DNA from 3 places in the Peribacillus sp. NPDC101481 genome. Region 2 is predicted to be linked to each of the others. Evidence: riboswitches for the same ligand, from Rfam matches in the RefSeq annotation. Region 2 holds a riboswitch; each other region holds the start of a gene.
The links. A riboswitch is a leader RNA that binds a small molecule or an ion and turns the genes downstream of it on or off. The one in region 2 is predicted to bind glycine.
Positions count from the first base shown of each region.

Region 1: another riboswitch for glycine. It lies ahead of glyA (serine hydroxymethyltransferase); the one in region 2 lies ahead of ACIROD_RS22170 (amino acid permease).
Region 3: another riboswitch for glycine. It lies ahead of ACIROD_RS18670 (amino acid permease); the one in region 2 lies ahead of ACIROD_RS22170 (amino acid permease).

Region 1 is NZ_JBIWNJ010000002.1:1,805,613-1,811,596, forward strand. Features, by position in the region: gene ACIROD_RS18670 (amino acid permease) at 1-616, shown strand, start outside; glycine riboswitch at 946-1,050, shown strand; gene glyA (serine hydroxymethyltransferase) at 1,235-2,485, shown strand; gene gcvT (glycine cleavage system aminomethyltransferase GcvT) at 2,624-3,733, shown strand; gene gcvH (glycine cleavage system protein GcvH) at 3,891-4,286, shown strand; gene gcvPA (aminomethyl-transferring glycine dehydrogenase subunit GcvPA) at 4,288-5,640, shown strand; gene gcvPB (aminomethyl-transferring glycine dehydrogenase subunit GcvPB) at 5,633-5,984, shown strand, end outside.
Region 2 is NZ_JBIWNJ010000004.1:96,687-102,670, forward strand. Features, by position in the region: gene ACIROD_RS22150 (LysR family transcriptional regulator) at 1-286, opposite strand, end outside; gene ACIROD_RS22155 (hypothetical protein) at 749-961, shown strand; gene ACIROD_RS22160 (FAD-binding oxidoreductase) at 1,043-2,392, opposite strand; gene ACIROD_RS22165 (amino acid permease) at 2,712-4,100, opposite strand; glycine riboswitch at 4,603-4,681, shown strand; gene ACIROD_RS22170 (amino acid permease) at 4,888-5,984, shown strand, end outside.
Region 3 is NZ_JBIWNJ010000002.1:1,799,604-1,805,587, forward strand. Features, by position in the region: gene ACIROD_RS18645 (acetoacetate--CoA ligase) at 1-1,195, shown strand, start outside; gene ACIROD_RS18650 (TetR/AcrR family transcriptional regulator) at 1,409-2,002, shown strand; gene ACIROD_RS18655 (hypothetical protein) at 2,113-2,271, shown strand; gene ACIROD_RS18660 (NADPH-dependent FMN reductase) at 2,505-3,047, shown strand; gene ACIROD_RS18665 (hypothetical protein) at 4,261-4,506, shown strand; glycine riboswitch at 4,784-4,883, shown strand; glycine riboswitch at 4,887-4,943, shown strand; gene ACIROD_RS18670 (amino acid permease) at 5,246-5,984, shown strand, end outside.

The sequences.
Region 1 (5,984 bases), on a different contig from region 2:
TGTTTATCCGTGGAACGCAATCATCCCAACGGAAAGCCCATTCGTCCAAGTATTTGTGGCTGTAGGTATCGCTGGTGCAGCTGGTATCGTTAATTTTGTCGTCCTAACATCGGCTGCTTCGGCATGTAACAGCGCAATCTTCAGTACAAGCCGGATGGTATATTCACTTGCCAAAGATAAAAATGCACCTGTACCGTTTGCAAAACTTAATGACCGAAAAGTACCTTCCAATGCATTGTTCTTTTCAACTGTTGTCATTTTAATTTCCGTTGTTTTGAACTATTTAATGCCTGAAGGTGTATTTACCTTGATTACAAGTATTTCTACAGTATGTTTCATCTTTATTTGGGGAATTACAGTCATCAGTCATTTGAAATACCGTAAAACAAGGCCAGATCTAGTGAAAAAGAACAAATTTAAATTACCACTTTATCCAATTTCCAATTACTTGATCCTTGCTTTCCTAGCGTTCGTCCTTGTGGTTCTTGCACTTGCGGACGACACTCGTGTTGCCTTATTCGTTACACCTGTATGGTTCATTATGCTGATTGCGATTTATAAGATGGGCAAAACGAAGGTGGATCAGGCGAATCAGAGAGAGATAGCGGGGAATTAAGAGTCAAGAAATCCTTTGATTCTATTTGCGGTGTTTGTCCAGATAGTTGCCGCTCCATATTTTCCAACTCGGTGAGTAAAAAATCTGTCCGTTTTAAAAAAACAAAGATATCTGGTTGATCTTATGATAATTCGAAATAAATATTTTAGAATAGTATTGTTAGCGCTTTCAAAAATACTTGACATAATTATGCTCAACAATTATTCTAAATGTACTAAATTGAATAAGCGGATGACAGTTGTGGGAGAGTGCAAAGCGACAAGCCACCGAAGGAGCAAGTTCCAAAAAGACCCTTGGAACAAATCTCTCAGGTAGATGGAACCACAAATGGACGCACCTCTGGAGAGCGCGTATTAACATATACGCCACCAAAGGGGAAAGGCTCTATTAAAAAATGGAGCTAAACTCTCAGGTAAAAGGACAGAGAAGGGTAGAGAACGCTACGACCCTTTTCTGTCCTTTTTTGCGTGCAAAAAAGGTTGTAAAGCATACTATTTTTAACAGTTTTATAGAAAAGCAGGCTTGTAGCGGGCAAGAAATTTAGTGTCTAGTACCATATTGGAATTAGTAATTAAACGAAAATTCAGAATTAATAAAAATGTCTAGGAGGAAATTTAAATGAGTTTACATCAAAATGATTTAACTATTTTTGAAGCGATTGAAAAAGAAGGACAACGTCAACATCAAACACTGGAGTTGATTGCATCAGAGAACTTTGTTAGCCCAGATGTATTAGAGGCAATGGGAAGCGTGATGACAAATAAATATGCAGAAGGTTATCCAGGAAAGCGCTATTATGGTGGGTGTGAATTTGTAGATGTGGCAGAACAAACGGCTATTGAGCGGCTAACAAAACTTTTCGGTGCCAAATATGCAAATGTTCAGCCTCACTCAGGTGCACAAGCCAATTTCGCAGTTTTTTTCGCACTGCTTCAGCCTGGTGATAAGGTGATGGGAATGGACCTTTCACATGGTGGCCACTTAACTCATGGAAGCCCAGTCAGCGTTTCAGGAAAATGGTTTGAAGTTGTGTCCTATGGAGTTAGAGAAGATACTCAGTTAATTGATTATGATGAGTTGGAAGCTATCGCAAAGAAAGAAAAACCTAAATTGATTATTGCAGGAACCAGTGCCTATCCAAGAACGATTAATTTTGCACGATTTAGAGAAATTGCCGATCAAGTTGGTGCAAAACTTATGGTGGATATGGCTCATATAGCCGGTCTGGTAGCTACTGGTCTTCACCCATCCCCAATCCCATATGCGGATGTTGTGACAAGTACAACTCATAAAACATTAAGAGGACCTCGGGGGGGCATCATTTTAACAAACGATGAAGTAATTATCAAAGCGATTAATAAATCCGTATTCCCTGGAATTCAAGGCGGTCCACTTATGCATATCATTGCAGCAAAAGCAGTTGCATTCAACGAAGCTTTACAACCAAGCTTTAAAGATTATGCGAAACAAGTCATTGAAAATGCTACAACACTTGGCGAAACATTAAAAAATGAAGGTGCAGCCCTTGTTTCTGGTGGAACAGATAATCATATTGTCCTTTTAGATTTGCGTCCGTGGAATTTAACAGGAAAAGAAGCAGAGAAATTATTGGAAGACGCAGGCATTACCGTTAATAAAAATACGATTCCCTATGATCCTGAAAAGCCATTTGTTACGAGCGGTATCCGAATGGGGACAGCAGCTTTAACAACTCGAGGCATGAAGAAAGAAGAGATGGTGAAAATTGGTGAAGTGATTGCAACCGTTCTAAAGAGTAAAGGGAATAAAGACGTTCTTCAGGAAGCAAGAGAAACGACCAAAGGGATTTGTGATGGTTATCCGTTATTTCAACAGCCAATTACTGTGTAAAGAAAGGGACAGCTTAATGGAATTATGCCTTTGCAGAAAACCTGAGCAACGGCCATGGCAGCGAGATATGTCTCCTGGCAATAAAGAAACCGGAAACAGTTGAACTATTTTGCAGAAAATCATAATTGGGGGTAAACCATGGGTATTGAAACAGCATTAAAGCAAACACCGCTTTTTGAAGTATATGAAAAATACGGAGCAAAAGTCATAAATTTTGGTGGCTGGGCTCTGCCGGTTCAATTTACCAGCATTTTAGAAGAGCATGAAGCTGTTCGAACTCAAGCAGGACTTTTTGATGTTTCCCATATGGGAGAAGTACTTGTGGAAGGGAAAGATGCCGAGAGTTATATTAACTACCTTGTTACAAACGATGTAACAAAGCTTGGCATCAATCAAGCACAGTATACCGCAATGTGTTATCCAGACGGTGGAACGGTCGATGATTTATTAGTTTATAAATTAGATAATGAAAAATATCTACTTGTCATTAATGCTGCAAACATTGAGAAAGATTACGAATGGATGAAGCAGCAAGTAAAAGGAGAGATGGCGCTCCAGAATATTTCAGAAGACATTGCTCAACTTGCCATCCAAGGACCAAAGGCAGAAAGCATTTTGCAAAAGCTAACGGAAATAGATTTATCAGAAATTGGTTCTTTTAAATTCGCCCAGCATGTCAACATCTCTGGGATTACCGACGTACTTGTATCCCGTACAGGTTACACAGGAGAAAATGGATTTGAAATTTATTTATCTGCAGACAAAGCGGCAGTACTTTGGGAAAAGATCTTAGAAGCAGGAGCCACGAGTGGATTAAAACCATGCGGACTAGGTGCACGGGATACGCTTCGTCTTGAAGCACGTCTTGCACTCTATGGCCAAGAACTAAGTAAAGACATCAGCCCGCTTGAAGCAGGAATCGGCTTTGTCGTAAAGACGAATAAAGAAAGTGACTTTATCGGAAAATCTGCTCTTAAAGAACAAAAAGAAGCTGGATTAAAACGAAAATTAGTAGGAATTGAAGTAACAGGCCGTGGGATTCCGCGTCATGGTTACAAGGTAATTTCTAAAGATGGAGCGGAAATAGGTATTGTTACATCAGGAACACAATCACCATCTTTGAAGAAAAGCTTAGGTCTTGCCTTGGTATCATCCGGTCAAGCTGAAGTGGGTACGCCGATAAAAGTGGAAATCCGAAATAAACAGATTGAAGCCGTTATTGTTAATACACCATTCTATAAAAGATAAGCGGAAATATTTTAATAGATTTTTCGAGTAGTTTTCTTAAGTCAATTACCGTTACCTGGCATGCAGCCTGAAATCGATTACCTAAGAGTTAAATTGCCTAAAATATATTCTGAATTATGGCAATAGTTAAAAAACAAAAAGAAAAGAGGAAAATACAATGACGAAAGTAATATCAAGTTTTCGATATAGCAAAGAACATGAATGGGTCCAACAATTAAAAGGAAATCGTGTACGTATTGGAATCTCTGATTATGCACAAAAGGCATTAGGTGATATCGTCTTTGTTGAAAATCCAGAGATTGATGATGAAGTAACAGTCAATGAATCGATGGGAACGATCGAGTCAGTTAAAGCAGTTTCCGAACTTTACTCACCTGTTTCAGGTACGGTGGTTACTGTAAACGAAGAGTTAGAAGGTGCCCCAGAGACAATTAACGAGCATCCATTTGAAGCAGGGTGGTTAGTCGAAGTAGAAATGTCCAATCCAGAAGAGCTAGACTCACTTCTAAACGATGATGAGTATCAAGCATTTACTAATGAAGGAGAGGAATAATATGACAGCCACTTATAGATACCTTCCTGATACGAAACAAGATAAAGACGAAATGCTCTCATTTTTAGATATTTCTTCTATAGATGAGTTATTTGAAGATATTCCAGCTGAAATTAGGCTGCAGGGTGAGCTAAACATCCCAAAGGCGGTTCCTGAACCGCTTCTTTTGAAAAGAATGAACCAGCTTGCTACAAAAAACAAAAATGCGAATCATTACCCGACTTTCCTAGGTGCAGGTACATATGATCACTACATTCCAAGTGTGGTAAACCATATGATTTCACGCTCCGAATTTTACACGGCCTATACACCTTACCAACCGGAAATCAGTCAAGGTGAATTACAAGCAATTTTTGAATTTCAAACGATGGTCTGTGAGTTGACAGGAATGGATGTGGCTAACTCTTCGATGTACGATGGTTTTACATCACTTGCAGAAGCTGCATCACTTGCTGTTACATCTACAAGACGTTCAAAAGTCCTTGTATCCAAAGCGGTACATCCTGAATCCCGTGCAATTTTACATACAGTAGCAGCAGGTCCGGGATACACAGCTGAGGAAGTGAATCTTGCCGGTGAAATTACGGATTTAGGGAAGCTTCAAGAACAAATTGACAAAGACACTGCTGCCGTAATTGTTCAATATCCAAATTTCTTCGGTTCCATTGAGGATATAGATGCAATTAAGAAAATTGCAGTAGAAAAAGGTGCCCTTTTAATCGTAAGCGCCAATCCTCTTGCACTAGCACTCTTGCAGGCTCCGGGGAAAATTGGGGCAGATATTGTGATAGGTGATATGCAGCCATTAGGAATCCCGATGTCCTTTGGAGGGCCACACTGCGGCTATTTTGCGGTAAATAAAAAACTCATGCGCAAAATCCCAGGACGTATTGTAGGCCAAACAGCAGATGAAAAAGGAAAGCGTGGATTTGTGTTAACACTTCAAGCACGTGAACAGCATATTCGCCGTGATAAAGCCTCATCCAATATTTGTTCCAACCAGGCATTAAATGCTCTTGCCTCTTCTATTTGTATGACATCACTTGGAAAGCAAGGGATTCGTCAAATGGCTCAGCTAAACATTGAGAAAGCTGATTACATGGCAAAAACCCTAGAGCAGAAAGGCTTTACTATATACAATGAAGCACCATTCTTCAATGAGTTTGTTGTCGGGCTTCCTCGTCCGGTAAAGGAAGTCAATGCAAAACTTCTTAAGGCGGGTATTATCGGTGGATTTGATTTAGAAAGTGATTACGGTTTTGAAAATAAAATGCTGCTAGCTGTGACTGAGCAGCGAACAAAAGAAGAAATTGACCAATTTGTTGATGCTTTGGAGGCGATTGTAAATGGTTGAATATAATGAGTTGATTTTTGAAATAAGTCGTCCAGGACGAGTGGGCTCAAGTCTTCCAGATAGTGATGTTGATTATGTTGATATAAATGAAAAATTTCCAAAGCATTTAATTCGTGACGAACCTGCTGAGCTGCCAGAAGTATCAGAGTTGCAGCTTGTCCGCCATTACACAGCGCTCTCTAATAAAAACCATGGAATCGATAATGGATTCTATCCTCTGGGTTCATGCACGATGAAGTACAATCCGAAAATAAATGAAGATGTGGCACGTTTGGAAGGATTTAGCCGCATTCATCCTTATCAGCCCGTTGAAACAGTACAGGGAGCATTAGAGGTTTTATATG
Region 2 (5,984 bases):
TAGCCCCTATCGTTATTTCCTCCAGTTCGCTTCCTGTTTTTAACTGCTTTTTCCCCTGGTGAAAGGTCCGAATAATTTGATCCGCAAATGGAATGAAGGCTTTCCCTTTTTCGGTTAAAATTATCCCTCTCCCTTGCCTCTCAAATAGTACTGAATCGAGTTCACTCTCAAGCGTCTTAATTCTTGCCGAAACCGTCGGTTGTGATAAAAACATTGCCTCTGCGGCTTTATGAAAACTATTAAGGTGAACAACATACATAAATGCCTCAATATGATCAATATTCATCTTGCCAACTCCTTTTACCAAAATGAACGCAAAAAGCTCCTGTTCGCTTATCGCGTTCAGGAGCTTTTGGTTGTCCAATCAGCTCATATCTTATAATTATTCTTTCTCCGATTTTAATCTTATAAAACCAATAAGTAAAGTGTAATTTAATTAACTAACAACCAACAAGTCACGATATCTTTATTGCGATCTCATACAACATGATATTAGGAACGTATATTAAATAAAACTAATAAATTCATTCTCTTTCTGCCCGTTTTCAATCCTAAGGGTGTACCTTTTTCATGAATTTGTATTGTCCATAAATTTGGCATCGTTTATTTAAATGGCTTTTTTGCTTGTTTCAAAATTTCCCCAAGCTGCCCATCCTGTCTGCGTCATATATTTTTTCTCCTTATAAAAAAGAAAAGAAAGGTCATCCTAATGGAGTAATTCCAATAATGACATAAGGAGAGAAGCTACATGCCTCAACAACAAATTGATATCAATCAATTAAACCAAGCAAAGGCAAACGTTACCCTAACACAAACCTTACTTTCACAAGCAATTGAAAAATCTTCCTCTGATCCAACTTTGGCACAAGAAGCCATTAAACAAGCAGCTCAAGAAATCGCACAAGCCCAGTCTTCCGTAAATCAGGTTTACAGTGCAGTTCAAGCTCAGCAAGCAGAATGATAAAATGAAAATAAAAGAGGCCTATCCCAATTGAGGAATAGGCCTTTTAATAACGAATGTTTTTGGTTCATCCAAGCTTTTTCAGACCCACTTCTTAAAAGGCGGTATACTTTGAGGGAATTTAAACGTATTGCATGGATCATATCTCGTTTTAACTTCCCGAAGCCGCTTGAAATTTTCTCCATAGTACGCAGTTGGCCAATCTTCGATGAGGATATCCGGCCAATTCACGTAGTCACCTGTAGTATATGGTGACAATGCGCATTTAAGTTCTTTGATCCACTGGATGTTTTGCCGCTCTTCTTCTGGATTCGTCCATGTAGCCAGATACTCCTGGGCGATGATGGCATCCCGATAATAAAAAGCCGTTTCATTTGGGGACACACGGCCAACTGCCCCTCCTAGGGATTGGTGCCAAATGGCTGCATTTTCATTTGGAGCGTTTTCCAGAAAATGCTTCATCGTCAAGATTGCTTGCCGTTGAAAAGGTTTTTCAATGAAGGACCCCGACCGCTTGCGATGGGCCGGTCGATTTCCACTTGGATCATTAAAGAATTGCACAGCATCAATGTACGGGACTTCCTTTATCATGGTATTTGTTGGAAAACCCGCTCTCGTCAAAGGCTTTAGAAGCTGCTGCAACCTATATGATGGCCCAACAAATTCACCTTGAGCGATAATTTGGTTTACTTCCTTTGACTTGAATTCGATTTCTGAAGTTAAACACTCTTCAACTTGAGGGGCCCAATCCTGCCAGGCTTCAAACACCGCTTCAAAATCTTCCCATCCCCATGTGACGGAGAAAATCGATACCCTTGATACGGGGTGTACCCGAAAGGTAAGAGAAGTGACTATGCCAAAGTTTCCCCCTCCACCCCCGCAGCATGCCCAAAATAAATCACTATTAATTTTCCTATTTGCTTTAATAAGTTTGGCGCCCCTCTTTCCGCACGCCCTTACCATTTCTATTTCAAGCAAATTGTCACAAGTAAGTCCAAAGCGTCTCGATAACATGCCTATTCCACCGCCGAGCGTAAGGCCTACAAGACCAACACCGCTTTCGGTTCCAGCCGGAAGCGTCGTGCCATACTTCCATAGCGTATTATATACTTGACCTAAATCAGCTCCGGCTTCGATTTTTGCAATCATTTTTTCACGGTTGACCTTGATATTGTACATTTCACTTATATCAATGATTAGACCGCCATTCACTAATGAAAAATTTTCATAACTATGCCTGCCGCTCCTAACCCGGAAAGGTGTATGATTTTCCCGGGCCCACTTCAATGAATTCAATACATCATTGGAATTCTGACAAAACACAATGACCTTTGGAAATTTAGAAAAACTTAAGTTATTATTTATCCTGGCCTGCTCATACTCAGCATCATTAGGTGTAACGACCCGCCCGGTAAGCTTTGTTCTTTCCAAAATATACCCCCTCCCTCGGGTAAAGATGATGTTACATCCTATGAAAAAGTCTGTCAGGAAGACACATTCCATAAGCGTCCCACTGCTGGCATCCCTTGTTACGGGGACTAATTAGCTTTACTCGTGAGATTCGCTGATTTACTCGTGAGTTTCGCCATTTTACTCGTGAATTCCACCACTTTACTCGTAAGTTTTGCCGTTTTACTCGTGAATTTCGCTGGTTTACTCGAATTTCGCCATTTTACTCCTGAATTCCAACAATCACCAAAGACAAAAAAGCCCTTCTCGAATTAAGAGAAGGGCTTTCCGATAGAGTTTCTTATCCAGAAATTTCATCATCGGATTTAACATCCAATGGTGTTCGTTTATCCATTTTCAGCATGTAATAACTTGCTACGACCAAGGCTAGGAAAACGATCCCGACAACCAAGGAAATCCGGGTACTAGGATTGATCCACATACCGACCAACACCATCAGTAAGAAGGCAATTGTCGCATAGTTACTGTAAGGGGCCAACGGCATCTTGAACGGATGTTTCTCCATTTCAGCGGCATTTACCTTTCTGAATTTAAGCTCACTGATAAGTAAGACAAACCATGGAATCATCCCGGGTAATACACTCGCACTGTACACATAAAGGAATAATTGCGGCGGTGCAAGGTAATTCAGGATAACCCCGATGCCCAATCCTAATAGTACAGCGATCGTACAATATGCCGGCACTCCATTTTTAGATACTTTAGCAAAGACTTTTGGAGCTTGGCCATTCAATGCAAGTGTGTAAAGCATACGCCCTGCACTGAAAATCCCACTGTTGCATCCAGACATTGCCGCTGTGATTACGACAAAGTTGATGATTCCTGCTGCTGCTGTGATACCTATTTTAGCAAAGGTTGAAACGAATGGGCTTCCTAAGTCATCCAGTTGATCCCAAGGGAAGACTGTCACGATGACAAATATGGCACCAATATAGAAAATTAATATACGCCATATGATTGATTGGATAGCTTTTGTTACGGTCTTCCTTGGATCTTTCGCTTCTCCGGCTGTGATGCCGATAAGCTCAACGCCTTGATAGGATGCCACGACAAGGGAAAGCGCAAAGAAGAATCCTGTCCAGCCTCCCGTAAAGAAGCCGCCATTTTCCCATAGATTCGATAATCCAATCGCATCCCCGCCATTCCCTATTCCAAAGAAGATAAGGCCTAGGCCGGCAACGATCATCAATATGATCGTTATGATTTTTATAAGTGCAAACCAGAATTCAAATTCCCCGAAGGATTTAACTGAAATGAGGTTGGCCGCCCCCAAGATGATCATGGCGACCACACCTGGTATCCAAGCCGGTAAATCCGGGAACCAATATTGCATATACAACCCAACCGCGATGATTTCGGACATTCCGACGATTACCCATTGAAACCAATTGCTCCAAGCAGTCATATAACCTGCCAAAGGATGTATATAGCTGCTCGCAAAGGTTGCAAAAGAACCTGTAGTCGGTTCTAAATAGAGCATCTCACCCATGGAACGCATGATGAAAAATATAAAAATACCTGCGATGGCATAAGCAAGCATTACAGAGGGCCCGGTCCATTTGATCGTGCTCGCCGATCCCATGAATAACCCGACACCGATGGTTCCGCCCAAAGCTATCATTTGAATGTGACGTGCTTCCAGCCCTCTCTTTAATTCCTTGTTCGACATGTTTAACTCCCCCAGATGCAATATCGGTAATGCTTTTCCATCCTTAACACGAACGACTCTCTATTAATTATTGCGGTTAGAAATGCTTTATCGAAAAAAATATCAATAACACTTCAATTATGTTTTCTTATCTTATAATAGTAAATATTCTGTAAAAATACAATTGTATTTTTGAAATAAACAGTTACCAAATATATCTTGGCAATTTCCCTTATCTAAAAATATCATTTCAAAAAAATGATGTTCAATATTTCATAATAGTGATCATCCAAAAAACAAATTTTTCAAGTACCTTAATAAAAATTAAGACCACTATAAAACTACAGCTATTGCCGTTTTCACTTCAAAAAAAACTTGTTGACCTTCCGAAAAATAGATGATAGAATTCCAATATTATTTTATAAGCATAATGAATGATTCAGCAGTGGTAGATTATCACTGACAACATTTATTCACAACCGCATACAAGCAAGCGATGAATGCTATGGATGACACTATAGCAGGAGCAGCTTCTGGAGAGACTGTACAAGTTGCAGCGCCGAAGGATTCACAATCTCAGGCAAAAGGACAGAAGAGTAACGAATGATAAAATTGTTATTCTGAACCCTTTAAGAGATTGGTATTATCCAATCTCTTTTTTTATTGTCCATTTTGTGGTTGGACTAAAAACAACAGCTTTAAAACCAATGGGAAAGGCAAGCTGGACGAAAAAATCAGTCCCTCTCTCCAAGACCATTCAGGTAAATTCATTCACTACCAAGACTATAAAAAGACGGGGGAGTAAGAATTGGCAAAACAAGAATTAAAAAGAGATTTAAAAAATAGACATGTACAACTGATCGCAATAGGAGGAACCATTGGCACCGGATTATTTTTAGGTTCCGGAAAAGCCATACAATTAGCAGGACCTTCCATTTTATTTTCCTATCTGATAATAGGGATTGCCTTGTTTTTTGTGATGAGGGCACTAGGGGAATTGCTCTTATCCAATGCAGGGTATACATCATTCACTGAATTTGCAACCGAATATGTCGGTCCATGGGCCGGCTTCGTGACAGGGTGGACATATTGGTTCTGTTGGATCATGACCGCAATGGCCGATATCATAGCTGTCGGCGTCTATATGCAATATTGGTTCGATATCCCTCAATGGATTCCGGCTCTAATATGCCTAGTCATTCTGTTAGGATTGAACCTTTTGACCGTTAAGTTATTTGGTGAATTGGAATTCTGGTTTGCCATCATTAAAGTAATCACGATCATCGCCTTGATCGTCGTGGGGATCATCCTTTTGATCATCGGCTTCAATACCAATAGCGGAACGGTTTCCCTAACGAACCTATGGAATCATGGGGGCATGTTCCCTAATGGCATTTCTGGATTCCTATTATCTTTACAGCTGGTCGTCTTCTCATTTGTCGGTGTCGAATTGGTCGGGGTTTCCGCAGCAGAAACGGCAAACCCGAGAAAGAACATTCCATCTGCCATCAATAAAATCCCTGTCCGGATTTTACTTTTCTATGTTGGTGCACTATTCGTCATTCTCTGCGTCAACCCATGGACACAACTGGATGCCACGAGCAGCCCATTTGTAGAGGTCTTTGCGTTAATCGGCATTCCTGTCGCTGCAGGGATCATCAACTTCGTCGTTTTGACATCCGCTGCTTCTGCATGCAACAGCGGTTTATTTTCAACGAGCCGAATACTTTATACGTTAAGCAGGAATGGCGAAGCCCCTGCTAAACTGGAAAAATTAAATAAACAGGCTGTTCCGAGCAATGCCTTATTAACATCCACAATCGTTGTATCAATAGGGGCTTTATTAAGCAAACTGATACCTGAACAGGCATTTACCGTCGTGACGACCATCAGTGCCATCTGTTT
Region 3 (5,984 bases), on a different contig from region 2:
CGATCATCCGCTTTGGATTCTCTATTCATCTGGCACAACCGGAATGCCAAAACCAATTGTACAAGGGCATGGCGGTATATTATTGGAGCATTTAAAATCAACAAGAATCCATCAAGGCATGACTTCCGAGGATACTGTATTCTGGTTTACGACGACAGGCTGGATGATGTGGAATCTCCTTATGGGCGGTTTGCTTAATGAAGGGACCATCGTCCTTTATGACGGCAGTCCTTCTTTTCCGAATATGGATGCCCTTTGGGAATTGGCTGAAGATACAGGCATGACTTTCTTTGGAACAAGTGCACCATTCCTTACGAATTCCATGAAGTTAGGAAACAAGCCAATGGGAAAATATGATTTATCGAAATTGAAGGCTCTTTTTTCAACTGGGGCTCCATTGTCTGGCGACGGTTATAAATGGGTGTATGAGAATGTCAAGAAGGATATCTGGCTCAGTTCATCCAGTGGCGGAACCGATGTTTGTGCCGGATTTGTAGGTGGCGTTCCAACATTGCCCGTAAGAATCGGAGAGATACAAGGAAGAGCATTGGGTGTTTGTGCGGAAGCTTTTGATGAGCATGGTCAAACATTGATTAATGAAGTCGGTGAATTGGTAATTACCAAACCGATGCCATCCATGCCGCTATACTTCTGGAATGATCATGACGGGACAAGATACTACGAGAGTTATTTCGATACGTATCCTGGCATATGGAAACATGGTGATTGGATAAAGATTGACGACAAGGGCAGCTGTATCATTTATGGTCGTTCCGACTCGACCATCAACCGTTCTGGTGTACGGATGGGAACTAGTGATATCTACCGGGTCGTCGAAGCGATCGACGAGGTGATGGAAAGCCTTGTCATTGATAGGGAAGTGCTTGGCCTCGGTTCCTCACTGCTGCTGTTCGTTGTCCTTAAACCCGGTAATGGCCTGGATACAGCATTGACGGCAAAAATCAAGGAACAAATCAGAGGGCATGTGTCCCCTCGCTTTATCCCTGACCAAATCCATGTCGTTGAACAAATTCCGAAAACCTTGAACGGAAAGAAAATGGAAGTCCCGATACGTAAAGTGTTATTAGGTTTCGAGTTTGATAAAGTAGTGAATGCAGACTCCATGGGAAATCCAGAATCGCTACAGTTCTTTAAAGAATTAGCTCTCGAGTTGAATGAGAAAAAAATATTCTAGCAATCAGGCGGAGCAAAATGCTCCGTCTATTATTAGTTTTCCTGAATGGGTATGGTGTTAATTCTCCAATAAGTTTCTATCATTTGGATTGGCCTACCGTCTTAAAAAGAATATGTATTGCTGGAAATATTTCCTTGACAATTTTAAAACAGCTGAATAGAATAAAATATATAGTCAGTAAGTACTGACAGTCTATTCAGGGGAAGTGAGAGCATGAGCAGCAGTAATAAGCTAAGTACCGATGATAAGCTGCTGTTGGCGGCAATCGATCTAATCGCAGAGAAGGGATACAATGCTGTTACTACTCAGGAAATTGCTGGTGCCGCAGGTTTGAGTGAAAAAACACTGTTTCGTCGGTTTGGAAGCAAGCTAAATCTTCTAGAAAAAGCATTTGATCGATATCATTATGCCGAAGAGATGACAATACTTTTTAATGAAGAGCAAATCGTGTGGGACTTACATTCAGACTTACAACTGATCAGTCGAACATATCATGAAATCATGAATCGTAACCGTAAAATGATTATGATAAGTATCAAGGAGGAAGGCAATTTACCTGGGTTTCGAGAAAAAACACAAAAGCATCCTCGACAGTTACTGAAAATTTTGACAAACTATTTTAACACGATGTATGAGAAAGGAAAGCTTATTCACACTGAACCAGAGCTTCAGGCACTGTCGTTCATGATGATGAATTTTGGAGCCTTTATGAACAACCTGGATGCCGATGAAAACTATCCAACCGTATCCCTGGAGGCATTTATAACTGAGAGTGTGCAAATATTTACTAGGGCTTTAACTCCCTAGTTTTTTATTAAAAATAATGACAGTCAGCACTGACACCCTTTAATGATAAAAGAAGATGCCAATTATTAATGAATTGAAAAAAATATGTTAAATGACAGGAGATTATGAATATGAAATCAAGTAATACAATAGTATGGATTAATGTATTTACAGCTAAACCAGGCAAACTAGATGAATTGGTTGCTATCCAAGCTGAAGAACTACTCAATTTTAAGAAGGATCACAAGGTGTTCCTGGTTGGATCAGCAGTCGTTGGCATCGTTCTGTAGAAAATAATAAGGCAATTATGGTAACTACCTTTGAGAGTATTGATTTTCATAAAAATTGGTTAGAAAAAAGTGAATTTAGAGAACATCTTAACAAAATAAACCATCTCATTGAAGATACAGAAGGTGGGTACTACACGTTAGTGGAAGAGATAAAAAATATGTAATCAAACAAATTATGAGGTTTTTATTCTTAACCAATTTATTTGCCAGTCATTAACGAGGAGGAGAAAACATTGGAAAAATTAAATATCGGAATTATCTTAGGAAGCACACGTATAGGACGCGTAAGTCCACAAGTAGGAAGTTGGGTAAAAGAAATAGCTGATGAACGAAAAGACGCAAATTATGAAATCGTCGATATCGTAGATTTTAACTTGCCATTTGTTGGAGAAGGCACTGGTAAAGAACCAGGATTATTAGCTTGGTCAGAAAAACTTTCTGGCTTGGATGGTTTTGTGTTTATCGTACAAGAATACAATCACAGTATTACAGGGGCCCTAAAAAACGCACTTGATTCCGCACGTGATGAATGGAACAACAAAGCTGCGGGCATCGTGAGCTATGGTTCAACTGGCGGAGCCCGTGCAGCTGAACATTTGCGTGGCATCTTAGGGGAATTACTAGTTGCGGACGTTCGGGTAAATCCAACATTATCGCTATTTACAGACTTTGAAAACTTCAAGACGTTTAAACCAGCTGATTTACACCTTGGGAATGTAAATGCAATGTTAGATCAAACGATTGCATGGAGCGGTGCCTTAAAAAAATTAAGATAAGCTTGATAGTTTACTAACCGCCTTTAAAGTAGCTTTCCTTGCCATGCCACTATACTCTTACATGGATTATGCACAGTTAAAAAGCAAAACTGCCTTCTAAAATTCAGCCTAGTTTAAAAGATTTAGTATAGCGGAATATTTAATATGTTTATTGAAAATGGTGACAAACCATTGGTTAGTTCTATAAGACCTATTGTAGAGTTGACACAAACTGTGCGATTATATGGGCACATAAAACGCCCGAAGGGGCAAAAAGTAAATGTTTCTTTAATTTTCTTTCGCATCTTTCTATTACTTTGCGAATAAAAAGTCCTTAACGAGTCTTTTTAAAGAAATGTATGGAGCTACACCATGCTTAGAATATATTGATTCGTTAAAAAGTATTATATAGAAGAAACAGAAACATTGATCAATTCACCAGAAATTTTAAGCTATATTGGAAACCGTACTAACCAAACATGATCAATCGTAGAAACGGATACAGCAATGTTGAAACAAATGAAGTTATTGCTACAAGTTCACCTTACTTTAAATCAGATGTGTCTTGAATGTACATTTTTTTTTACCAGAATTGAATATCAATAAATGACCGCGAATGAAGAAAATTATTTTTCAAAAGCTTTATGGTTTTCTGAAGCATTGTTTACAGGTATACAGCGCATCTATTTAAGTACTTGGGACTTTCTCTTTATATGCCTTATAATACATCTGTTAAACCAAAGGAATTAGAACGAGTATATTTAAATTATATGATTTACTAAAAAAAATTGTTTAAGACATTCTTTATTCCTATTTAACGATTAATGGAATTCATTTTTTATATTAGAAAAGTGATTATATAATAAAGTCATTGTTGCTATGAGCTCCAATGACTTTTTCTATTTTAAAGCAAAACTTCTTTCGAATGGTATATTTACTTGCTAAGTTGAGTATTCACCTCCCTTTTTTGATGTGAATATTTGTTAGTGAAATATCTTACTATCTATAAAAGAAATATACAAAAATAATAAGTATATATAGATTTGATCATACTTTATGAATATGTTTTAAAAGAAGCTGGTAAAATGAATCGGGAATGGTTTCGTTAACACGTCAAGCATTGTGAAAATGGATACGTGATGATATATATAAACCCTATTGACCCAGATTATGTTATTCTATTTTTGTTTACATCAGTCCGTCAGAAAAACTGTAAAGGGGGTATAAGGTTAAAATGGTTAAGGAAAAGAAACTCAAGCTAAAGAAGCCAAAGAAGTGGTGGGGATGGGTTCTAGCATTTGTCATCATAGCTAATACAGTTGGTGGTGGGGACAAAGAGGAAGTTGCTAAAGAAGAGCAGGCTTCTGAAAATACTGTTGAACTTAGGGAGGAAGCTCCTAGACAATCTTTACTGCTGCAAGGAATTTCACGAGTCTCGAATTTTCTCTTTTTCCATACATCAATTATGTTAAAACTATAGATATTATTTCCTCTCCCGGCTTTGAATTTTGCCGTATTGTCAATCGAAAAATGCCGATATTTTTGCATATACATAAGCGTGTTTGGGATTCTAACAACATAGAAAAGCTGCTAATAAGCTTGATTTTTCATAGCTAATAACCTCTAAAATATCCTGATCATAAAGTTCAAATTTGTCCATTTTTAGATTTCAGAAAATATAGTTTTTTCAGATAATCATTGAAACATCCATTAAAAACCGATAATATACAACTATTAAAACAACTTTATATCAGCGGATGATGATTGTGGGAGAGTCTAAACAATGTTTAGCACCGAAGGAGCAAATCCTATAAAAGCAGGAACTAATCTCTCAGGTAAAAGGACTACAATTGGACGCGTCTCTGAAGAGAGCCATAGGCCACCGAAGGAGTTAAACTCTCAGGTAAAAGGACAGAGGAAGGTAGGAAAATACCTATCTTTCCTCTGCCCTTTTTTGTACTTGGGAAGATAAAAAGAGAGGAGTGTTAATTGAGATCTGTAGATAAATGATCTATCCTTTGATTTGTACAATTAATGCTATATTTTCAAAAATGGTTGGTAGCTTTAGTTTAAAAATCTATATCCAGTACCCATCAAAGAAAACGCTTACATCGGTGAGGCAGTCTCCAGTACGCTATTAATTCACACTCATTGAAAGGCTGACCCTTTAAAAGGGGAAAATTCCAAGTAGCCTAAAAAAGTAGAAGGTGGGAAATCGTATGCAGGAACAAAAGTTGGATAGAGGGCTAAAAAACAGGCACGTACAACTCATAGCTATTGGAGGGGCAATCGGAACGGGATTATTTCTTGGGGCAGGAAAATCTATTCATTTAGCCGGGCCATCAATTCTATTTGCTTACATGATTACAGGCATCATTTGCTTCTTAATCATGCGCGCACTTGGAGAACTGCTCTTATCTAATTTGAACTATCATTCCTTTGTTGACTTTGTAAGAGACTATTTAGGTAATATGGCTGCATTTGTAACCGGCTGGACCTACTGGTTTTGCTGGATTTCAATCGCAATGGCCGACTTAACGGCAGTTGGTCTTTATACTCAGTATTGGTTTCCTTCCGTACCGCAATGGATGCCAGGATTAATTGCACTAGTCATTCTGCTATTTATGAATCTTGCAACCGTAAAACTTTTTGGCGAAATGGAATTCTGGTTCGCATTAATTAAGGTCATCGCTATCCTAGCACTAATTGTTATCGGTATTTTCATGATTATTAAAGGCTTTTCCACTGATTCAGGCGCAGCAAGTTTCACGAATCTATGGAGACACGAAGGGATGTTCCCAAATGGAATAAATGGTTTTGTCCTCTCATTCCAGATGGTAGTGTTTGCGTTTGTGGGCATTGAACTTGTAGGACTTACAGCAGGTGAAACAGAAAATCCAGAAAAAGTTATCCCCAAAGCGATCAATAATATTCCTATTCGGATTATAATTTTCTACA